Regions from separate parts of the Thermus caldilimi genome, predicted to be linked through region 1. Evidence: a T-box and tRNA genes for the amino acid it is inferred to sense, from the RefSeq annotation. Region 1 holds a T-box; the other holds one or more tRNA genes.
What was found. A T-box is a leader RNA that pairs with one kind of tRNA and senses whether it is charged. The one in region 1 lies ahead of ileS (isoleucine--tRNA ligase), so its partner is inferred to be a tRNA-Ile.
Positions count from the first base shown of each region.

Region 2: it encodes a tRNA-Ile, which carries the amino acid that the T-box ahead of ileS (isoleucine--tRNA ligase) is inferred to sense. The anticodon was not compared.

Region 1 is NZ_CP038452.1:889,163-898,712, reverse strand. Features, by position in the region: gene EBI04_RS04470 (septal ring lytic transglycosylase RlpA family protein) at 1-478, opposite strand, end outside; gene EBI04_RS04465 (M24 family metallopeptidase) at 479-1,510, opposite strand; gene ileS (isoleucine--tRNA ligase) at 1,626-4,757, opposite strand; T-box leader at 4,792-5,028, opposite strand; partial or broken gene fsa (fructose-6-phosphate aldolase) at 5,166-5,836, shown strand; gene rho (transcription termination factor Rho) at 5,833-7,116, shown strand; gene EBI04_RS04445 (LysM peptidoglycan-binding domain-containing M23 family metallopeptidase) at 7,240-8,436, shown strand; gene pdxS (pyridoxal 5'-phosphate synthase lyase subunit PdxS) at 8,524-9,405, shown strand; gene EBI04_RS04435 (ArsR/SmtB family transcription factor) at 9,432-9,550, shown strand, end outside.
Region 2 is NZ_CP038452.1:1,240,330-1,249,879, reverse strand. Features, by position in the region: gene uvrA (excinuclease ABC subunit UvrA) at 1-821, opposite strand, end outside; gene EBI04_RS06355 (SIS domain-containing protein) at 897-1,928, shown strand; gene EBI04_RS06350 (tRNA-binding protein) at 1,925-2,254, opposite strand; tRNA gene EBI04_RS06345 (tRNA-Ile) at 2,352-2,428, opposite strand; gene EBI04_RS06340 (YgaP family membrane protein) at 2,514-2,705, shown strand; gene EBI04_RS06335 (DUF402 domain-containing protein) at 2,772-3,296, shown strand; gene EBI04_RS06330 (hypothetical protein) at 3,293-4,312, opposite strand; gene EBI04_RS06325 (LabA-like NYN domain-containing protein) at 4,316-4,864, opposite strand; gene EBI04_RS06320 (NAD(P)/FAD-dependent oxidoreductase) at 4,933-5,940, opposite strand; gene EBI04_RS06315 (zinc-binding dehydrogenase) at 6,089-7,120, opposite strand; gene EBI04_RS06310 (transposase) at 7,324-8,334, opposite strand; gene EBI04_RS06305 (ABC transporter substrate-binding protein) at 8,445-9,550, shown strand, end outside.

The DNA.
Region 1 (9,550 bases):
GGGTGGCGGAAAGGGCCCCGATGGCCTTGGCGGCGGCGTAGGAGAGGTCAATGATGTACCTTCCCCCAAAGGGCCCCCGGTCGTTGATGCGCACCACCACGCTCCGGCCGTTTTTCAGGTTGGTGACCCGCACCCGCGTGCCGAAGGGCAGGGTGGGGTGGGCGGCGGTGAGGGCGTGCATGTCGTAGTGCTCCCCGCTGGCGGTGCGCTTTCCATGGAAGCCTGGGCCGTACCACACCGCCAGGCCTTCTTGGAACACCCGGGCCTTCTCCCCAGGCTCCTGGGAGGGTTCTTCAGGAGCTACCCGCAGGACCTGCCCTGGGCGGATGAGGTCGTCTTGGAGTCCGTTCAGGCGTTTGAGTTCGGCCACGCTCAGGCCGTGGGCCTTGGCGATGCGGAAAAGGGTGTCCCCTTTTTGCACGGTGTAGGTCTGGGCCAGGGCGCTGGAAAGGAGGAGGGCCAGGATGAGGGCGCGCACCTAAACCTCCCGCCAGCCCCGGGGGAAGCGGGAGAGGAGTTCTATGCCCGTTTCCGTGATGAGGACGAGCTCCTCAATCCGCACCCCGCCCACCCCAGGCAGGTAGACCCCGGGTTCCACGGTGACCACCATGCTGGGCTCCAGGGTCTCCTCCATGTAGGGGGAAAGCCCCGGCCCCTCGTGCACGGCAAGCCCCACCCCGTGCCCCAGGGAGTGGACGAAGTAGCGGTCCAGGTCAAAGCGCTTAAGCTCCTCCCGGGCGAGGGCGTCCATCTCCTTGGTGCTCTTCCCTGGGCCCAGAACTTCTAGAACCCGCTCCAGGGCGGCCAGGGTAGCTTCAAAGGTCCGCTTGAGCTCCCCGTTCACTTTTCCCAAGGCCACGGTGCGGGTCATGTCCGAGTGGTACCCCTCCACCCTGGCCCCCAGGTCCAGGGTAACGAGCTCCCCCGCCTCGAGGGGCTTCTCCGAGGCCCCGGCGTGGGGCAGGGCTCCCCGCACCCCCGAGGCCACGATGGGGGGGAAGGCCACCTCGGCACCCCGTCGTTTCAGGAAGAACTCTATTTCCAAGGCGACCTCCCGTTCCAAAACCCCTGGCTTGAGCAGGGTAAGGGCGTGGGCCAGGGCTTCCTCCGCCAGGGCCTGGGCCTTGCGGATCCTTTCCACTTCTTCCGGGGTCTTTTTGAGCCGGAGCCGCTCGATAACCCCCTTGGTGGGTACCCACTCCGCGGGGGCCAGTTCCCTGAGGCGTTCCAGGGCGGCGTAGGGGAGATGTTCCGCCTCAAAGCCCACTCGGCCCTTCAAGCCCTTGAAGACCTCCTCTTTTTCCTCGCGCTTCAGCACCTTGGCGGGGATGCGGCTTTCCCGCTCCGCCTCGGGGTAGCGGGGATCCGTGAGGAGGAAGGCTCCTTCGTGGGTAACGAGGACCTGGGCGTCTTCGGGGTGGGGAAAGCCCGATAGGTAGCGCACGTTCTCGGGACGGGTCACGTAAAGGGCATCCAGCCCTAGGGGCTCGAGGAGGGTCTTCGGGTCCAGCACGGGGCCTACTATACCACCCGCTAACCCTCTTCTAGGTTCACGCCCGGACCTGCCATCTCTCCGCAGGTAGGTCTCGAGGCCAAGGGTCCTTCCCGTGGCCTCCGCCCTGCGGCTATCCCAGCCTCGCCACGCTGAAGCGCACCCGCCCCTCCTCGTCCTCGAGGCGGGTCTCGTGGCCGGGGAAGAGGCCTTCCCCGAACTCCAGGGCCAGGACCTCCCCCGCGATCCAGGCCCCATGGCGGGCGAGGGCCTCGCGGTAGGCTCCTTCCGCCTCGTAGCCCACCCGGATGCGGTCGGAAACCTTGAGGCCCATCTCCTTGCGGGTCTGCTGCAGATGGCGGATCAGGTCCCGGGCCAGGCCCTCAAGCCTTAGCTCCTCCGTGACCCGCACCTCCAGGGCGGCCACGTACCCGTCCTTCTCCAGGGCCAGGTAGCCCTCGGGGGCCTGGGCCTCCAGGAGCACCTCCTCCGGGGCGAGGACCAGGGTTTCCCCTTCCACCTCTAGGGCCACGGGCTCCCCCTTCAGGACCGACCTGGCCACCCTCGAGGCCTCCCTTTCCAAGGCCTCGCGGAGGGCGGGCACCCGCTTGCCGTACTTCTTCCCCAAAAGTTTCAGGTTGGGAAGCACCCGGTAGGAGAGGATCTCTTCCCCAGGCTCCAAAACCCGCACCTCCTTGACATTTAGCTCCTCGGCGATCTCGGGGGCGAAGTGCCTTAAGCCCTCCCGCTCCAAGGCGCTGGGTGCGGTGAGGAGGAGAAGGGGAAGAGGGGTGCGGGTCTTAACCCCGCTTTTGGCCCGCGCGGAGCGGGCCAGGTCCACCACCTTGAGCACGGCGCGCATCTTGGCCACCAGCTCCTCGTCCACCAGGTGGGGATCCACCTCCGGCCAGTCGGCGAGGTGCACGGAGAGGGGGGCTTCCGGGAAGACCGAGCGCACCAGGTTCTGCCAGAGCACCTCCGCCAGGAAGGGGGTGAAGGGGGCGGAGAGCTTGGCGATGAGGACCAGGGCCTCGTACAGGGTGGCGTAGGCCGCCTCCCGGTCCAAGGGGTCCTCGTTCTTCCAGTACCGCCTCCTTCCCCGGCGCACGTACCACTGGGAGAGGTCCTCCACCACAAAGTCCCGCAGGGCCCGGCTGCTTTGCGTGGGGTCGTAGGCCTCGAGGGCCTCCGTCACCCTCCCGATCAGGTCCTGCATCCGGGCTAAAAGCCAGCGGTCCAGCTCGGGGCGCTTCTCCGGAGGGGGCGGGTTCCTGAGGTCCGGCCGGTCCAGGTTGGCGTAGGTGACGAAGAAGCTGTACACGTTCCAGAGGGTGAGGAAGTGATCCCGCACCGCCTCCCGCACCAGACTGGGCCCGAAGCGGCGGTCGGCCTCCGGGGGGGCAGAGATGTAGATGTACCACCTAAGGGCATCGGCCCCAAACTCCCGGAGGATGTCCCAGGGGTCCACCACGTTCCCCTTGGACTTGCTCATCTTCTGGCCCTTTTCGTCCAGGATGAGGCCGTGGCAGATGACGTTTTTGAAGGCGATGGAGCCGAAGAGCATCACCCCAAGCTGGTGCAGGGAGTTGAACCAGCCCCGGGTCTGGTCAATGCCTTCCGCAATGAAGTCCGCGGGGAAGGCTTCCTTGAACTCCTCCTCGTTTTCAAAAGGGTAATGCAAGGAAGCAAAGGGCATGGCCCCGGAGTCGTACCAGACGTCGATCACGTAGGGCACCCGCCGCATGGTGCCCCCGCAGGTGCACCGGAGTTCCACCCGGTCCACGTGGGGCCGGTGGGGGTCGAAGGGCTCGGGGAGGGGGTGGGTGGCCCTTTCCCTGAGCTCCTGGAAGCTGCCGATGGCCTCCTCCTTCCCACAGGTGTCGCAGACCCAGATGGGAAGGGGCGTACCCCAGTAACGGTTGCGGCTTAGGGCCCAGTCCACCAGGTTCCTTAGCCACTCCCCGTAGCGACCCTCCCGGATGTGGGGCGGGACCCAGTTGATCTCCTGGTTTTTGCGGATGAGTTCTTCTTTGAAGAAGGTGTTTTTAATGAACCAGGTTTCCGTGGCGTAGTACATGAGGGGGGTGGAGCAGCGCCAGCAGTGGGGGTAGCTGTGGAGGTAGCTTTCCTCCTTGAAAAGAAGCCCCCGGGAGCGGAGGTCTTTCAGGATGGCCCGGTTGGCCTCGCGGAAGAAGAGGCCCTTAAAAGGCTCCACCAGAAGCTTGCCCTCCTCGTCCACCGTCTTGAGGAGGGGGAGGCCGTAACGCCTTCCCGTTTCCAGGTCCTCCGCCCCGAAGGCGGGGGCCTGGTGGACGATGCCCGTGCCGTCCTCCCGGCTCACGTACTCCGCCAGGACCACGAAGTAGCCCCGCTCCACCCCTTGGGGATAGGGCGGCTCGTAGGGGAGGCCCTCCAGCTCTTTCCCTGAAAAGGTCTTGAGGATGGGGGTTTCCTCGCCCAGGAGCTTTTTCCCCAGGTTTTCCTCCAAGAGGAGGGCTTCCCCTTCCCCCTGGAAGGCGGCGTAGGTGAACTCCGGGTGCACCGCCGCGGCCACGTTCCCGGGCAGGGTCCAGGGGGTGGTGGTCCAGATGAGGAGGCTGGCCTTTTCCAGGCCCAGCCTCCCCGGTTCCTTAAGGGGCAGGCGCACGTAGACCGAAGGGTCGGTGATCTCCTTGTACCCCAAGGAGAGCTCGTGGGAGGAAAGGGGCGTGCCGCACCGGGGGCAGTAGGGCACCACCTTGTGGTCCCGGTAGAGGAGCCCCCGGTCGAAAAGGTTCTTCAGGCTCCACCAGATGCTTTCCACATAGGTGGGGTGCAGGGTGGCGTAGGCGTTCTTGAGATCCACCCAGTAGGCGATGCGCTCGGTGAAGGCCTCCCACTCCTTCTCGTAGGTGAAGACCGACTCCCGGCAGGCTTGGTTGAAGCGTTCGATGCCGTAGGCTTCGATCTCCCGTTTGCTCTTTAGCCCGAGCTTCTTCTCCACCTCCAGTTCCACCGGCAGGCCGTGGGTGTCCCAGCCGGCGCGGCGGGGCACGTAGTAGCCCCGCATGGTCTTGTACCGGGGGAAGAGGTCCTTGTAGCTTCGGGCCTGGGCATGGCCCACGTGGGGCATGCCGTTGGCGGTGGGGGGACCCTCGTAGACGGTGTAGCGGGGCCCGCCTTTACGGTTCTCCACGCTTTTCTCAAAGATCCTCTCCCGCTTCCAAAACTCCAGAACCTCCTCTTCCAGCCTGGGAAAGTTGGGTTCACCGACCTCCTTGAACATACGCTCCTCCCTAAAGAAACGCCCGCGCCCTTGGGGCGCGGACGAAAGCGCTAACGGCTTCCGCGGTACCACCGCGCTTCCTGGAAGAACCTTCCAGGCCCTCATTGCCACGCGATCACGGGCGCACCCGGCGGGCATTACTCAGGGACCGGCCCTTTTCCTCCCGCGGCTCCGGGGTGATCTTCCCGCCTTTCCTCACCACCGGGCTTCCACCCTCCCCGGCTCGCTCTAGGCTATCGGAAAGGGGTACTCTCCCCATCCTCGCCTTTACAGCTCATGCCCCCTGGGGTAAAATCCCCCGTTGGCGGCTAAGCCCATGCTAGCAGCCCTCCCCTTCCTTGACAACGCCTGGGCTGGGTCTGCTAGAATCAAGCTAAGCCGGTCCACTTCCCGACAAAAGGAGTGCTCATGGAGCTGTACCTGGATACCGCCAACTTGGAGGAGATACGGGAGATCGCTGCCTGGGGGGTACTTTCCGGGGTTACCACCAATCCCACTTTGGTGGCTAAGGAGTATGCGGGCCGAGGAGCAAAGCTGACCGAGGAGGTTCTCTTCGCCCACCTACGGGCCATATGCGAGGTGGCGAAGGGGCCTGTGTCGGCGGAGGTGACCGCGCTGGAGGCCGAGGCCATGGTGGAGGAGGGCCTGCGGCTTGCCGCCATCCACCCCCACATTGTGGTTAAGTTGCCCACCACCGAGGAGGGCCTGAAGGCCTGTAAGCGCCTTTCCACCCAGGGGTGAAGGTGAACATGACCTTGATCTTTTCCGCCAACCAGGCCCTTCTGGCAGCCCGGGCGGGGGCGGCCTATGTGTCCCCCTTCCTGGGCCGGGTGGACGATATCTCCTGGGACGGGGGAGAGCTTTTGCGGGAGATCGTGGAGCTGATCCAGGTCCAGAACCTGCCGGTCAAGGTCATCGCCGCCTCCATCCGCCACCCCCGCCATGTGACGGAGGCGGCTCTTTTGGGGGCGGACATCGCCACCATGCCTTATGCGGTCTTCAAGCAGCTCCTTAAGCATCCTTTGACGGACATAGGCCTTAGACGCTTTATGGAGGACTGGGAGAAGGTCAAGCCATGAGGAGAAAAGCGGATACCCAACAAGAAGCGCCCCTCACCTACCAGGAGCTTTCGGCCAAGATCCTTCCGGAGCTCCACCTGCTGGCCCAGGAAGCGGGGATTGAGAACTACAAGCGCATGAAGAAGGACCAGCTCATCATGGCCCTCCTGGAGCGGCAGACCCAAGGGGAGGGTTTGCAGCTGGTCAAGGGTTACCTGGAGATCAGCCCGGATGGCTATGGGTTCATCACCGAGAACCTATACAACCTGGAATCCAGGGTGGCCATCGTCTCTGCGGGGCTCATCCGGCAGTATGCCTTGAGGAGCGGGGATTATATCGTGGGCCGGGTGCGGCCTCCGCGGGAGAACGAGCGCTACGGCACCCTCCTCAAGGTGGAGGCGGTGAACGATCTGGATCCCGAGGCCGCCAAGAACCGGCCCCGCTTTGACGAGCTCATCCCCCAGTTCCCTGACCGGCAGATCCGGCTGGAGACCACCCCCGATGAGCTTTCCACCCGGGTGATCGACCTCCTGGCCCCCATCGGCCGGGGGCAGCGGGGGCTCATCGTGGCCCCGCCCAAGGCGGGCAAGACCACCCTGCTCAAGAAGATCGCCAATGCGGTCCTGAAGAATGAACCCGACATCAAGGTGATCGTGCTCCTCATCGATGAGCGCCCCGAGGAGGTCACGGACTTCCGGGAAAGCGTCCAGGGAGCTGAGGTCATCGCCAGCACCTTTGATGAACCTCCCCAGAACCACATCCGGGTGGCGGAGTTCGTCCATGAGAGGGCCAAGCGCATCGTGGAGGATGGGGGGCACGTGATGATCCTCCTGGACTCCATCACCCGCCTGGCCCGGGCCAACAACCTGGTAACCCCGCCCACGGGCCGTACCCTGTCGGGCGGTTTGGACTCCGCTGCCCTCTACTTCCCCAAGCGCTTCTTGGGAGCGGCCAGGAACATAAGGGGTGGGGGAAGCCTCACCATCCTGGCCACCGCCCTGGTGGAAACGGGAAGCCGCATGGACGACGTGATCTTTGAGGAGTTCAAGGGGACGGGCAACATGGAGCTCCACCTTTCCCGCCGCCTCGAGGAGCGGCGCATCTTCCCGGCCATCGACATCCTGAAGTCCGGGACCCGTCGGGAGGAGCTCCTCTTGGGCGAGGAGGTGGTGCACAAGATGTGGCTTCTGCGCAAGGTCCTGGCGGACATGGACCCGGCGGAGGCCATGGAGATGCTCCTGGCCCGTTTGGGGCGTACCAAGAACAACAAGGAGTTTCTGGCGTCCTTGGCCGCCCGTTAGGCGGGATTTTCCCTTGGGGGGCGGGCTTTCCGCCCCCCAAGGCCTTGTGCCCCTTGCGTTTTCCCTGCTTGGTCCTGGTATAATCCCCGCGAGGTTTGGGCGGGGTTTTTTGGGAGGTGAGCGTTGCGGGGAATATGGTGGGGAAGTTTATGCCTATTGGTTTCCTCTCTGGCCTTTGCTAAGCTCCCTATTCTTAGCCCCCTTCCCCTTCCCGAGAACACGGTGGAGGTGGGCCAGGCGGCTAAAAAGGGGTGGGTGCTCTACGAGGTGAAGCCCGGGGATACCCTGGTGCAGATTGCCGCTCGTTATGGGGTGGATCCAAGGCACATCCTGTGGTCCAGCAACCTGCAAAGCGACCGCTTGCAGGTGGGGCAGAGGCTACTTATCCCCTTGGCGGCCGTGGAGGACCGTTCCCCCCGGGTACCCCCGGGGGTGGAGGTGTACCGGGTACGCCCGGGGGATACCCTGCAGGGAGTGGCGAGCCGTTATGGTGTAAGCGTCCTGGACTTGGTTTCCGCTAACCCTTCCTTAGAAAGCCTAGACCAGCTGGTGGCGGGGAGTGTCCTTTACATTCCCAAAGGGGCTAGGGGCTTGGTGGTATCCCTGTCCGAGGGGCAGACCCTGGTGGACCTGGCGGCCCGTTTCGGCCTCTCCCCGGTGGCGGTGGCCCGGGCCAATGGGGTGAAGGATCCCTTGGATTTGAAGCCAGGGGACCTGGTCCTCCTGCCCGGCATTCAGGCCAAAACCACGTACCAGCGCCTTTTGGCCAAACAGGAGGCGGAGCGCCAAGCCCGCCTCGAGGCCGAGCGGCGCCGCCAGGAGGAGCTGAGGCGCCTGGCGGAGGAACGCAGGAGGCAGCAGGCTTTGGCCCAACAGCGCGCCCAGGAGGCGCGGCGGGCCCAGGCCCAGCAGCCCCAGGTGCGGCGGGTGAGCTACCAGGAAGGGGCCATGCGCTGGCCCCTTTCCGACTTTCGTATCACCACCTACTTCGGCCAGCGGGGAGCTTTCCAGCGCTACCACACGGGGATCGACCTGGCTGCTCCTTACGGCACCCCCATCGTGGCCGCCAAGGCGGGCCAGGTGGAGGTGGCGGGTTGGAGCTCGGTGGGGTACGGCTTCCACGTGGTGCTGGATCATGGTGGAGGGGTGGAAACCCTTTACGCCCACATGTCCCGCATCGCCGTGCGGGCGGGCCAGTGGGTGGAAGCCGGGCAGGTGATCGGGTACGTGGGGTCCACCGGTTGGTCCACCGGGCCCCACCTGCACTTTGAGGTGCGGGTGGGCGGGGTGGCCCGCAACCCCTTGGCCTATCTGCCCTAGGTGGGCCTTAGCGCCGTGGGGGCCTTTGGGCCCCCGGCTTCTTTGGGCTTGACCCGCCGGGCGGTAAGCTGGAGGATGGAGGACGGGATGGAGAAGGGTACCTTCCAGATCAAGACCGGCTTTGCCGAGATGTTCAAGGGCGGGGTGATCATGGACGTGACCACCCCCGAGCAGGCGGTGATCGCCGAGGAGGCGGGGGCGGTGGCGGTGATGGCCCTGGAGCGGGTTCCCGCGGACATCCGCGCCCAGGGGGGTGTGGCCCGCATGTCCGACCCCAAGGTCATCAAGGAGATCATGGCCGCGGTGTCCATTCCCGTGATGGCCAAGGTGCGGATCGGGCACTTCGTGGAGGCCATGATCCTCGAGGCCATCGGGGTGGACTTCATCGACGAGTCTGAGGTCCTCACCCCCGCCGATGAGGAGCACCACATTGACAAATGGAAGTTCAAGGTGCCCTTCGTGAACGGGGCCCGGGACCTGGGGGAGGCCCTGAGGCGCATCGCTGAAGGGGCGGCCATGATCCGCACCAAGGGGGAGGCGGGCACGGGCAACGTGGTGGAGGCGGTGCGCCACGCCCGCACCATGTGGAAGCAGATCCGCTACGTCCAGTCCCTCCGGGAGGACGAACTCGTGGCCTACGCCAAGGAGATCGGGGCTCCCTTGGAGCTGGTAAGGTGGGTCCACGACCACGGCCGCCTTCCCGTGGTGAACTTCGCCGCTGGCGGCATCGCCACCCCCGCGGACGCGGCCCTCATGATGCACCTGGGCATGGATGGGGTTTTCGTGGGAAGTGGCATTTTCAAGTCTGGGGATCCCAAGAAGCGGGCCCGGGCCATCGTGCGGGCGGTGACCCACTACAACGATCCCGAGGTGCTGGCCGAGGTTTCCGAGGACCTGGGCGAGCCCATGGTGGGCATCAACCTGGACCAGCTTAGGGAAGAGGAGCGCCTGGCCAAGCGAGGCTGGTAAGGGAAGCCCAGGGTAAGGGTAAGGCCATGGCGCGGGCAGTGTGTGGGGTGTACGAGATCCACCCTGAGCGGGTGGAGAAGGCCCGCGCGGCCTTGCCCGAGGGGGCGGTGCTAGGGGAAGCCGCCCTCCTCCTTAAGGCTTTGGC
Region 2 (9,550 bases), 350 kb from region 1:
TAGGGGGCGTTGAAGGAGAAGATGCGGGGCTCCAGCTCCTCCAGGACGCTTCCGTGCTCGGGGCAGGCGAATTTCTCGGAGAAGAGCTCCTCCTGGCCGGAATCCGGGTAAAGGACCCGCATGAGCCCCTCGCCCCTCAGGAGGGCGAGCTCCACCGCCTCGGCGATGCGGGGGCGCTCCTCCTCCTTAAGGACCACTCGGTCGATCACCAGATCAATGTCGTGCTTCTCGTACTTTTCCAGGTTTAGGTTCTGGGCCTCCTCCAGGAGGTGGATGACCCCGTCCACCCGCACCCGGGCGTAGCCTTCCTTCATGAGTTGCTGGAAAAGCTTGCGGTACTCCCCCTTCCTCCCCCGCACCAGGGGGGCCAGGAGGATGGCCCGGGTGCCTGGGGGGTTCTTCAGGAGGCGGTCGGTGATCTCGCTGGCGGACTGCTTCTCAATGGGGCGGCCACATTCTGGGCAGTAGGCGGTGCCGATGCGGGCATAAAGGAGGCGGAGGTAATCGTGGATCTCCGTCACCGTGCCCACGGTGGAGCGGGGGTTGTGGCTGGTGGTTTTTTGGTCGATGGAGATGGCGGGGGAGAGGCCCTCGATGCTTTCCACCTCGGGCTTGTCCATGACCCCCAGGAACTGGCGGGCGTAGCTGGAGAGGCTTTCCACATAGCGCCGCTGCCCCTCCGCGTAGATGGTGTCAAAGGCCAGGGTGCTCTTGCCCGAGCCGGAAACCCCGGTGATGACAATGAACTTGCCCCGCGGGAGCTCCAGGCTGATGTTCTTGAGGTTGTGCTCCCGTGCCCCCCGGATGACGATGCGGTCCATCCGTGGAAGTATACCACTACCTTCTGGGAAGGACCAGGTGGCAGGAGGGGGCTTCCCGTGCCCTATAGTGAACCTATGGCCTCTTGGATGCGTACCGAGGCGGAGGAGGCTCCCAAGGTCATAGAGCGCCTCCTTAGGGAGAACGAGGACGAGGTGAGGAGCCTGGCCCGCTTCCTGAGGAAGCGCCCCCCGGCCCTCACCCTTACCGTGGCCCGGGGAAGTTCCGACCATGCGGCCCTTTTTGCCAAGTACCTCCTCGAGGCCCGCCTGGAGTGGCCGGTTCTTTCCTTGGCCCCTTCCGTCCTCACCCTTTACCGGGCCAGGCCCCGGGTACCTTTTCCCTCCCTTTTTCTCGCCTTTAGCCAAAGCGGGGAAAGCCCCGACCTTTTGGAGGCGGTTAGCGCCTACCGCTCCCAGGGAGCCCTCACCGTGGCCTTGGTGAACCAGGAGGAGAGCCCCCTGGCCCAGGTGGCCGAGGTGGTCCTTCCCCTCCATGCCGGGGAGGAGAAGGCGGTGGCCGCCACCAAGAGCTTCCTCGCCATGCTGGCCGCCACCCTTCACCTCCTGGCCCACCTGGTGGAGGAAGCCCGCCTGCGCCAGGTTCTTCCCGGCTTACCCGAGGCCCTGCACCGGGCCTTGGAGGCCTCGGGGGAACTGGGTTACCTGGAGGATGCGGAAAACCTTTTCGTCCTGGGGAGGGGGTTCACCTACCCCGTGGCCCTCGAGGGGGCCTTGAAGCTCAAGGAGGTGGCCGCCCTGCACGCGGAGGGGTTTCCGGCGGCGGAGTTCCTCCATGGTCCCCAGGCCCTTTTGGAAGCGGGTTTTCCGGTACTGGCCTTGGTGCAAAAGGATGAGGCCTTGGATGCCTTTCTTTCCACCCTGGAGGGGTTAAAGGCGAAAGGGGTTCATCTTCTCGTTCTCTCCCCGGAACCCGATGCCCTGGCCCTGGCGGATTCCCCCCTGGCGCTTCCCGTGGCCTCTGAACCCGAGGTAACCCCCCTCCTCCTGGCCCAGGCCTTCTACCCCAAGGCGGAGGCCCTATCCCGGGCCCGGGGCCTGGATCCGGACCGGCCCCGGCACCTCACCAAGGTGACCCGGACCCGCTAGAAGACCCTTTCCCCCAGGGGTACCTCCCGCTCCACGGTGAGGAGGACCACCTGGCCCTCGGCATCCCTAGCCCCCAGGACCAGAACCTCGGAGGGGAAGCCCGCGATCACGCGTGTGCCCAGGTTCACCGCGCACACCACCAGGCGGCCTACCAGGTCCTCGAGGCGGTAAAGCTCGGTGATCTGGGCAGAACTCTGTTTGATCCCTAAGGGCCCGAGGTCGATCCAGAGCTTGTAGCTGGGCTTCCGGGCCTTCTCGTGGGGTTCTGCTTTCAAGATGCGGCCAATCCGTAGGTCCAGAACCTGAAAGGCTTGTAGGGCATCCATGCCTTAGATTCTGCCAGGAAAAGCCCCCGTGGCGTTGCTGTACGCTTGCAGTACAAACAGGTTTCCCGCCTCTTTTGGAGGCGGGACGTTAAGGAGCTGGTGGGCCGTGCAGGACTTGAACCTGCAACCAACCGGTTATGAGCCGGCCGCTCTGACCGATTGAGCTAACGGCCCATGCCAAGGGCCTATTTTAGCACAAGGGAGGACTAAGGCCAAACGCCCCGCCCGCTTATGTATACACTAAAAGGGGAGGTGAGCCATGGCGGTAAACGAGAGCACCACCGATAGGGTGATTCGCTTTATCCTGGCCCTGGTCCTCTTCTACTTCGCTTTCCAGTCGGCATCCCCTTGGAACTGGATCCTGGGGATCGTGGGGGTGGTCCTCCTCTTCACGGCGGTCACCGGCTTCTGCGCCCTCTATAAGGTCCTGGGCATCAGCACCAAGAAGTAGAGCTGGCCTTTCCCAGCCCTGGACCCCTGGTGAACCGGGGTGCCGTCTGGCTGGAGGCTGGGTTATATGGATTGGCCGCTTGCCCCTGGGGACCGCGTTCGGGTGGAGTTTTGGAAGTTTCCCGGGGATGTGCTCCACTACTTCTGGGAAGCCCGGGTGGTGGAGGTGAGACCCGAAGGCGTCCTGACCCTTTTGCCCCAGGGCGGGACCTTTCACCACGTGGCCAAGGGGAAGGCGGTGGTGCTGGACCACAATGCCTATGTGGCCTTTTTCCCTGGGGCTTGGTACTCCGGGGGACCGGATGTGAGGGAGGGCCGGGTGCTGGAGTATTACTGGAACGTGCAGACCCCAGCGGAGTGGACGGGAAGGGGTTTTCGCCAGTACGACCTCGAGCTGGACGTGAAGTGCCGGGCCGACCATACCTGCCAGGTCTTTGACCGGGAGGAGTTTTTGGCCAAGCGCTCCCTTTACCCCAGCCTTTGGGTGGAGGAGGCGGAAAAGGCGGTGGAGGCCATCCTTCACCACATGTGGCAGGGAAGGTGGCCGGTGCTGCCTCCCGGGGAGCCCCTTCCCTGGATAGAACGGATCTAGGGCGTGAGGGTGGGGAGGGAAGAGGGAGGGGGATCCTGTGCCCCAGGCCCCCAGGCTTTGAGGGGGATGAGGATGGACCCCTCGAGGTGCCAGCGTCCTTCCAGGACCACCTGGTAGAGGAGGCCCTTGAAAAAGCCATGGAAGCTATCCTCCCAGGTTTCCAGGTTCTGGGCCCGCAAGGGGTAGTTGTGCCAAGCGGGGCCCAGGTAGTAGAGCCAGGGGTCATCCAGGAGGCGGGTATCCCGTGGGGGGAGGCCGAGAAGGGCGTTGAAGTAGCCCCTGAGGCGGCTTGCGGTGAAGAGGAGGTTCAGGTAGGGATCCTCGAGGGCCTTCCTGGCCTCGGTTTCGGTCTTGGGGAAGGGTCTTGCTGGATCCCAGGCCCCGAAAAGGCGCAGGCGGTCTTGTTGCTTGAGGGCATCCTCCCAGCTCATCTGGGCCAGGCCCAGGGTGCGGCTCAAGGGGGCGTGGCCCTGGACTTCGGCCAGACCTTGGGCTAAGCCGTCCGCTGCTTCCCGCACCCCCCGGGAAAGCCCCAAGGCCTTGTCCCCTCCGTACTGCTCGTTATCCACAATGGCGGCCAGCACCCCATAGGGGATGCCGAGGGCAGAGGCGGCGGCGCGGATCTCCCGGGCGTAGGGAAGTACATGGTGGGGGGCGGCGGGCAGGCCCTCGAGGTCCACCCTCTGCCCCCGCCTGGCCTGGCCGATGGCCTCCACCCAGTGCCTGGCCGCCAGGAGGGCGCTTTTAGCTTCTGGGTATGCAGCGCGCTTACCAGAACGCTGGTTTTTGAGCTCGAGGCGGAGCAGGCGGTCGTAGGCCCGGGCCGCCTTCTCCCCCAAGAGCAGGTGTAGGCTGGCCTTCAAGCTCAGGTGGAGGCTCACCCAAGCCTCCCGCTCTTCCTTTGGGTAGGGGAGAAGGTCCCTGAGGCTTGGGGAGGGAGGTAGAGTAGGGGGGATGGGAAGGGCCAGGTAGAAAAGGCCCGCTGCCAGAAGCACTAGCCAGGGGCCCGGGGGCATAGGTCAGGACTGGGCGTCTTCCACCGGGGCGGGGGGCACCTCCACCGTGGCCTCCACGGGATAGCCCGCGTAGGTGCGGCGGCCCCCCAGGGTCCTCTCCAGTACCTCCCGCCACTCGGGGAGGTTTAGGAAGCGGTCCGCCTGGTTGCGGAGCTCGAGGTCCGCCAGCTCGTGCACGCCGAGGAGGTGGATCTCCTTCCCCAGGGCCCTCAGGGCGCTGAAGGTGTGGGCCAGTTCTCCCGAACCGCTGGCCACGATGGCCCGGTCCCAGCGGGGGGCGGTGGTGAGGAGGTCCGTGGCCATCATGGCCTCAAACCGGGCTTCCCCCCGCACCAAGCGGCTTCGCACCGTGTAGCCCATGAAGACCAAGGCGTCGATGAAGCGCTGCTGACGCTCGTCCTCGGGATCGGTGATGGGCACATAGTAGAAAGCGTTATAAAGCTGCTCCGGGGTGGCGAACTGGGTCAGCACCCGGCGGTGGTCCACGTTCCAGCCCAGGCGCTTGGTGGCCAGGTACATGTAGGATCCGTCAATGAAAAGGGCAACCCGCATATGCCCCCATCTTAGGACAAAGCCAGGCCCCGGGCTACCCCGGGGCCCGTGAGAAGCGGGGAGGAATCTTAGGCCGGGGCTTTCTCCTCGGCCTTTTCCGAGGAGTGGCCGGGGTTCACCTTGAGGGCAGGGTTGGCGTAGGCGGCGGCGTGGTTGGCGGCGATGGCGGCTTCGCCAAAACCCAGCACGATCAGGGGAAGCTTTCCCGGGTAGGTGACGATGTCGCCGCAGGCGTAGACCCCGGGGATGCTGGTGGCCATGGTGGTGTCCACCTTAATCTTGTTCTTTTCCAGCTCCAGCCCCCAGTTGGCCAAGGGCCCCAGCTTGGTGAGGTAGCCCGCCAGGATCAGCACGGCGTCCACCTCTAGCTCCTTTTCCTCCTGGGTCCCGTTGTGGAAGATCACCGCCTTGCGCACCTGGGTATCCCCTTCGATCCGCCGCACCTCGTAGGGGGTGAGCACGGTAAGGCGCCCTTCCTCATGGGCTTTGAAGAGCTCCTTCACGCTGGCCTCGTGGGCCCGGAACTGGGGCCTCCTGTGGATCAGGGTGATCTCCTTAGCGGTGCCCAGAAGGTTCAGGGCCCAGTCCACGGCGCTATCCCCACCTCCCACGATGAGGACCCGCCTGCCCTGGAACTCGGCCTTGGTCTTCACCGCATAGTAGACGCCCTTGCCCTCGAGCTCCCTTTCTCCAGGGGCACCCAGGCGCCTGGGCTCAAAGGCACCCACCCCGGCGGCGATGATTACCGCCTTGGCGGTGTAGGTGTTCCCGGAGGAGGTGGTCACCTTGAAGTGATCCCCTTCCCTTTCCAGGGTTTCCGCCCGCTCCCCCAGGCTGTAGATGGGGTTGAAGGGAGCCACCTGCTCCACCAACCCCTTCACTAGGTCTTTGGCGTACACCTTGGGAAAGCCCGCCACGTCGTAGATGTATTTCTCCGGATACAAAGCGGAAAGTTGCCCCCCAGGCTCGGGCAAGGGGTCGATGAAGCGGAAGGAAAGCCCCCGCATGCCCACGTAGAAGCCCGCAAAAAGCCCAGCGGGGCCCGCGCCAATGATGATCACGTCGGTGTGCTCCATGGCCTCACCTCGCCCTGCATTCTACCCTTAAGGAAAGCCTATGGGCGGCGGCTTCCGGTTAGGGACAAAGGTCTTGACCCCATCCCGGAATCTCCGCCCCATGATCCGCCAGCTCGCTATGGAGGTGGGGTCTTGCTCCCGGAGAGGACTAGTCCACCCGTAGCACCACTTTGCCGAAGATGCGCCGCTCCTCCAGGAGGCGGTGTCCCTCCGCAGCCTCCTCCAAGGGAAGCACCTGCCCCACCACGGGCTTTAGCCTTCCCTGTTCCACAAAGCGCAGGATAGGGAAAAGGCGGCTTTTGGAGCCCATGGTGGAGCCCAGGATGGAAAGTTGCCGGAAGAACACGTGGGCGAAGGGAAGGGTGCCCTCGTATCCCGAGGAAGCCCCGGCGATGGCGATTCTGCCCCCATTGGCCGTGGCCCGGATCACCCCCTCAAAGTAAAGGGCTCCCGTGTGGTCCACCACCTTGTCGGCACCTTTCCCGCCCGTTAGGCGGCGTACCTCCTTGGGCCAGTCGGGGTGGGTGTAGTTCACGGTTTCATCGGCTCCCAGTTCCTTGGCCTTCCTGAGCTTTTCCTCCGAGCCTGCGGTGGCGACGACCCGGGCCCCGAAGAGCTTGGCGATCTGGATGGCGGCCACGCTAACCCCACTCCCTGCCGCCATGACCAGAATATCCTCGCCAGGCTGCACCTGGAGTTTGTCCACCACCATCTGCCAGGCGGTGAGGAAGGTCAGGGGGATGGCAGCGGCTTCTTCAAAGGAAAGGTTTTGGGGCTTCTTAAGGAGGTTCACCTCGGGTACCACCAGGTACTCAGCATAGGCCCCCCAGCGGTGCTCGCCCAGGATCTCGTATTTGGGGCAGAGGTTATCCTCCCCTGCCAGGCACCGCTCGCAGTGGCCGCAGGAGAGACCAGGATTCACCACCACCTCGTCCCCAGGGGCAAAGCCCGTTACCCCAGGCCCAACTGCGTCCACCACCCCCGAGGCATCGGCTCCCAGGATGTGGGGTAAGGGAAGCTTGGGGCTGGCCACTCCCTTGCGAACCCAGATGTCCAGGTGGTTGAGGGCTGCGGCTTTGACGCGGATCCTTACTTCCTTGGGACCGGGTTCAGGCGTGGGTACCTCGGTTACCTTTAAGACCTCTGGACCCCCTCGAGCCTCCATGACCACGGCTTTCATCACCACCTCCTTATGGAGGGGATTTTTCCACGTGCTGGCAGCGGGGTCAAGCTAAAGGGGTGACACTGAGCTCCCCCTCTAAGTTCGGACATCCTTTACCTCCTGGGGATGAGGGGGAACAGGAAATAGCCTGTGCCACCAGACCTCCAAGGCTTGGCGCAGGATCCCTTCCCATTCTTCCCGGGAAAAGCGCACAGGCCCTCTCAAGAGGACAAAGAGCCCCGAGTATACCCCCCACTTCCGCCTTCCCTTCGCGCCCCCCCTTTCAGGCGCCTCCGCGCCTCCTCCCCCACCAAAAGCCCCACCCCGTAGGCCAACGCCACCAGGGCCAGCGTCTTCTCCATCGCTTCCCACCCCTTGCTCATCACCCCAGCAAACCCCATGTGCCCCTTCAGGTCCCTGAACCCCTCCTCCATCTTCATCCTCTCCTCGTACACCCCAAGAAGCTCCTCCGGAGGCAGGTTCCCCATCACCCAAAGCGCCTCCCGCATCCCCTCCCGCCACACCCCCACCAGGTTCACCTCCACCTCCCCCCGGTACCTCACCCCCTCGTACCTCACCTCCCGCCCCCGATCCACCCAGGGCACCAACCGCTCCCCTCTCCATTCCAACCGCGGCCTCGTCCCCAGGTTCAACCGCACCGCATACCTCACCCCCGCCCGCTCCAGCACCTCCAGCCACCCCGCAAAGGAGAACTCCCGGTCAAATACCCACACCGTCTCCTCCTCCACGTATTCCCGCACCGCCTCCACCCAATCCTCCCACGTCCGGTTCCTCCCCTCCGGCTTCCCCTCCCAGTAGCTCCCCACGTACACCGGCACCGCCCGGCCCTCGTAGGGTTGGGCCAACACCACCGCCCAAAAGCCCAGGGTCTTGCCGTCGGAAAGCCGGCCCACGTAGGGGGTCCGTTTCGCCTGGGGACGGGGTACCTCCGTGGGGTCCACCAGGAGGAAGGGGGTCTTGGGGTCCAGGAGGCGCAGGAGGTAGCGCTGGGGTTCCAGGAGGGGAAGGAGTCGGTCAATGGCCTTGTAGTTGGCTTCCTCCGTGGCCTCTTGGCGGTAGGCCCTGGCCCAATCGCTCTTGCGGGCAGAACCTGAGGCCAGGATGGCCCAGAGCAACCGGGCTACCTTCTCCTCGTGGCGCTCCAGCCAGGCATCCAGCAGAGGGCTCACGAAGGGGCGTAAAGCCTCCGGTCCAAACGGCAAGCTCCTCATACAGCCCCATTTTGTCTGAACTCAAAGGGGGAGCTCAGGTGACACGCTTGACAGAGTCCAGAATAACCGGGTACCCTGTCCAGCGTAAGGTAGCAGAGGAGGCAGGCGATATGAGAAAAGCCCTGGCAGTTGTGGTTGGCCTTATAGCCCTGGCAGGAGTGGCCAGCGCCCAGACCTTCGTCTGGCCGCAGAAGTGGACGGTGGCCAAGCCCTCTGAGGTCAAGAGGGGCGGCACCCTGCGGGCAGCGGTCATCTCTGACTACCGCACCTTTAACCCCTTTATTACCGCAGAGGCAGGGAACGTTCCGGAGATCATCTCCGGGGCCAGGGGTCTGGTCATGCGCGACCCCACCACCGGGGACTGGATCCCCTATATGGCGGAGTCCTGGACGGTGAGCCCCAACAAGCTGGAGATCACCTTCAAGATCCGCCGGGGCATGAAGTGGTCCGATGGTAAGCCCATCACCGCCGACGACTGGATCATGACCTGGCGCATCCACACGGATAAGGCGGTGGGGTCCAACAGCTACGACTCCTTCTTCATCGACGGCAAGCCCATCACCCTTAGGAAGATTGACGACTACACCATCCGCTTCATCTACCCCAAGACGGATGCGGAAGCCTTTGCCGTAGCCAGCTTTGAGCCCTGGCCGGCCCACATCTTTGGGCCCGTCTACCAGAAGGATGGCGCCGAGGGCATCAAGAAGATGTGGACCCTGAACGAGAAGCCGGAAAACATCGTGTCCGGCGGGCCCTGGCTCATCGAGAGCTACCGCCCCGGTGAGCGCCTGGTGCTGAAGCGCAACCCGGTCTTTGGGGAGTGGAACAAGGACGAGGCGGGGAATCCCTTGCCCTACTTGGACCGCTACGAGATCAAGATCGTCAAGGACACCAACGCCCAGCTGGCGGAGTTCCTGGCGGGGAACATCGACCTCATGGCCCCTGCCACCGTGGACCACATCTCCCAGATCCGCCAGGCCATCCAGCAGGGGCGCCTGGACGCCACCATCAAGGTGAACGCTTCCCCGGTGGCCAGCAGCCAGTTCATGGTCTTCAACTGGAACAAGGCCTCGGATCCCTTCAAGCAAAACCTCTTCCGCTCCGACAAGTTCCGTCGGGCCATGAGCCACATCGTGAACCGCCAGGCGGTGATCGACATCGTCTACGGCGGCCTGGGCACCCCCATGTACACCAGCGTCTACCCCGTGCTCACCCA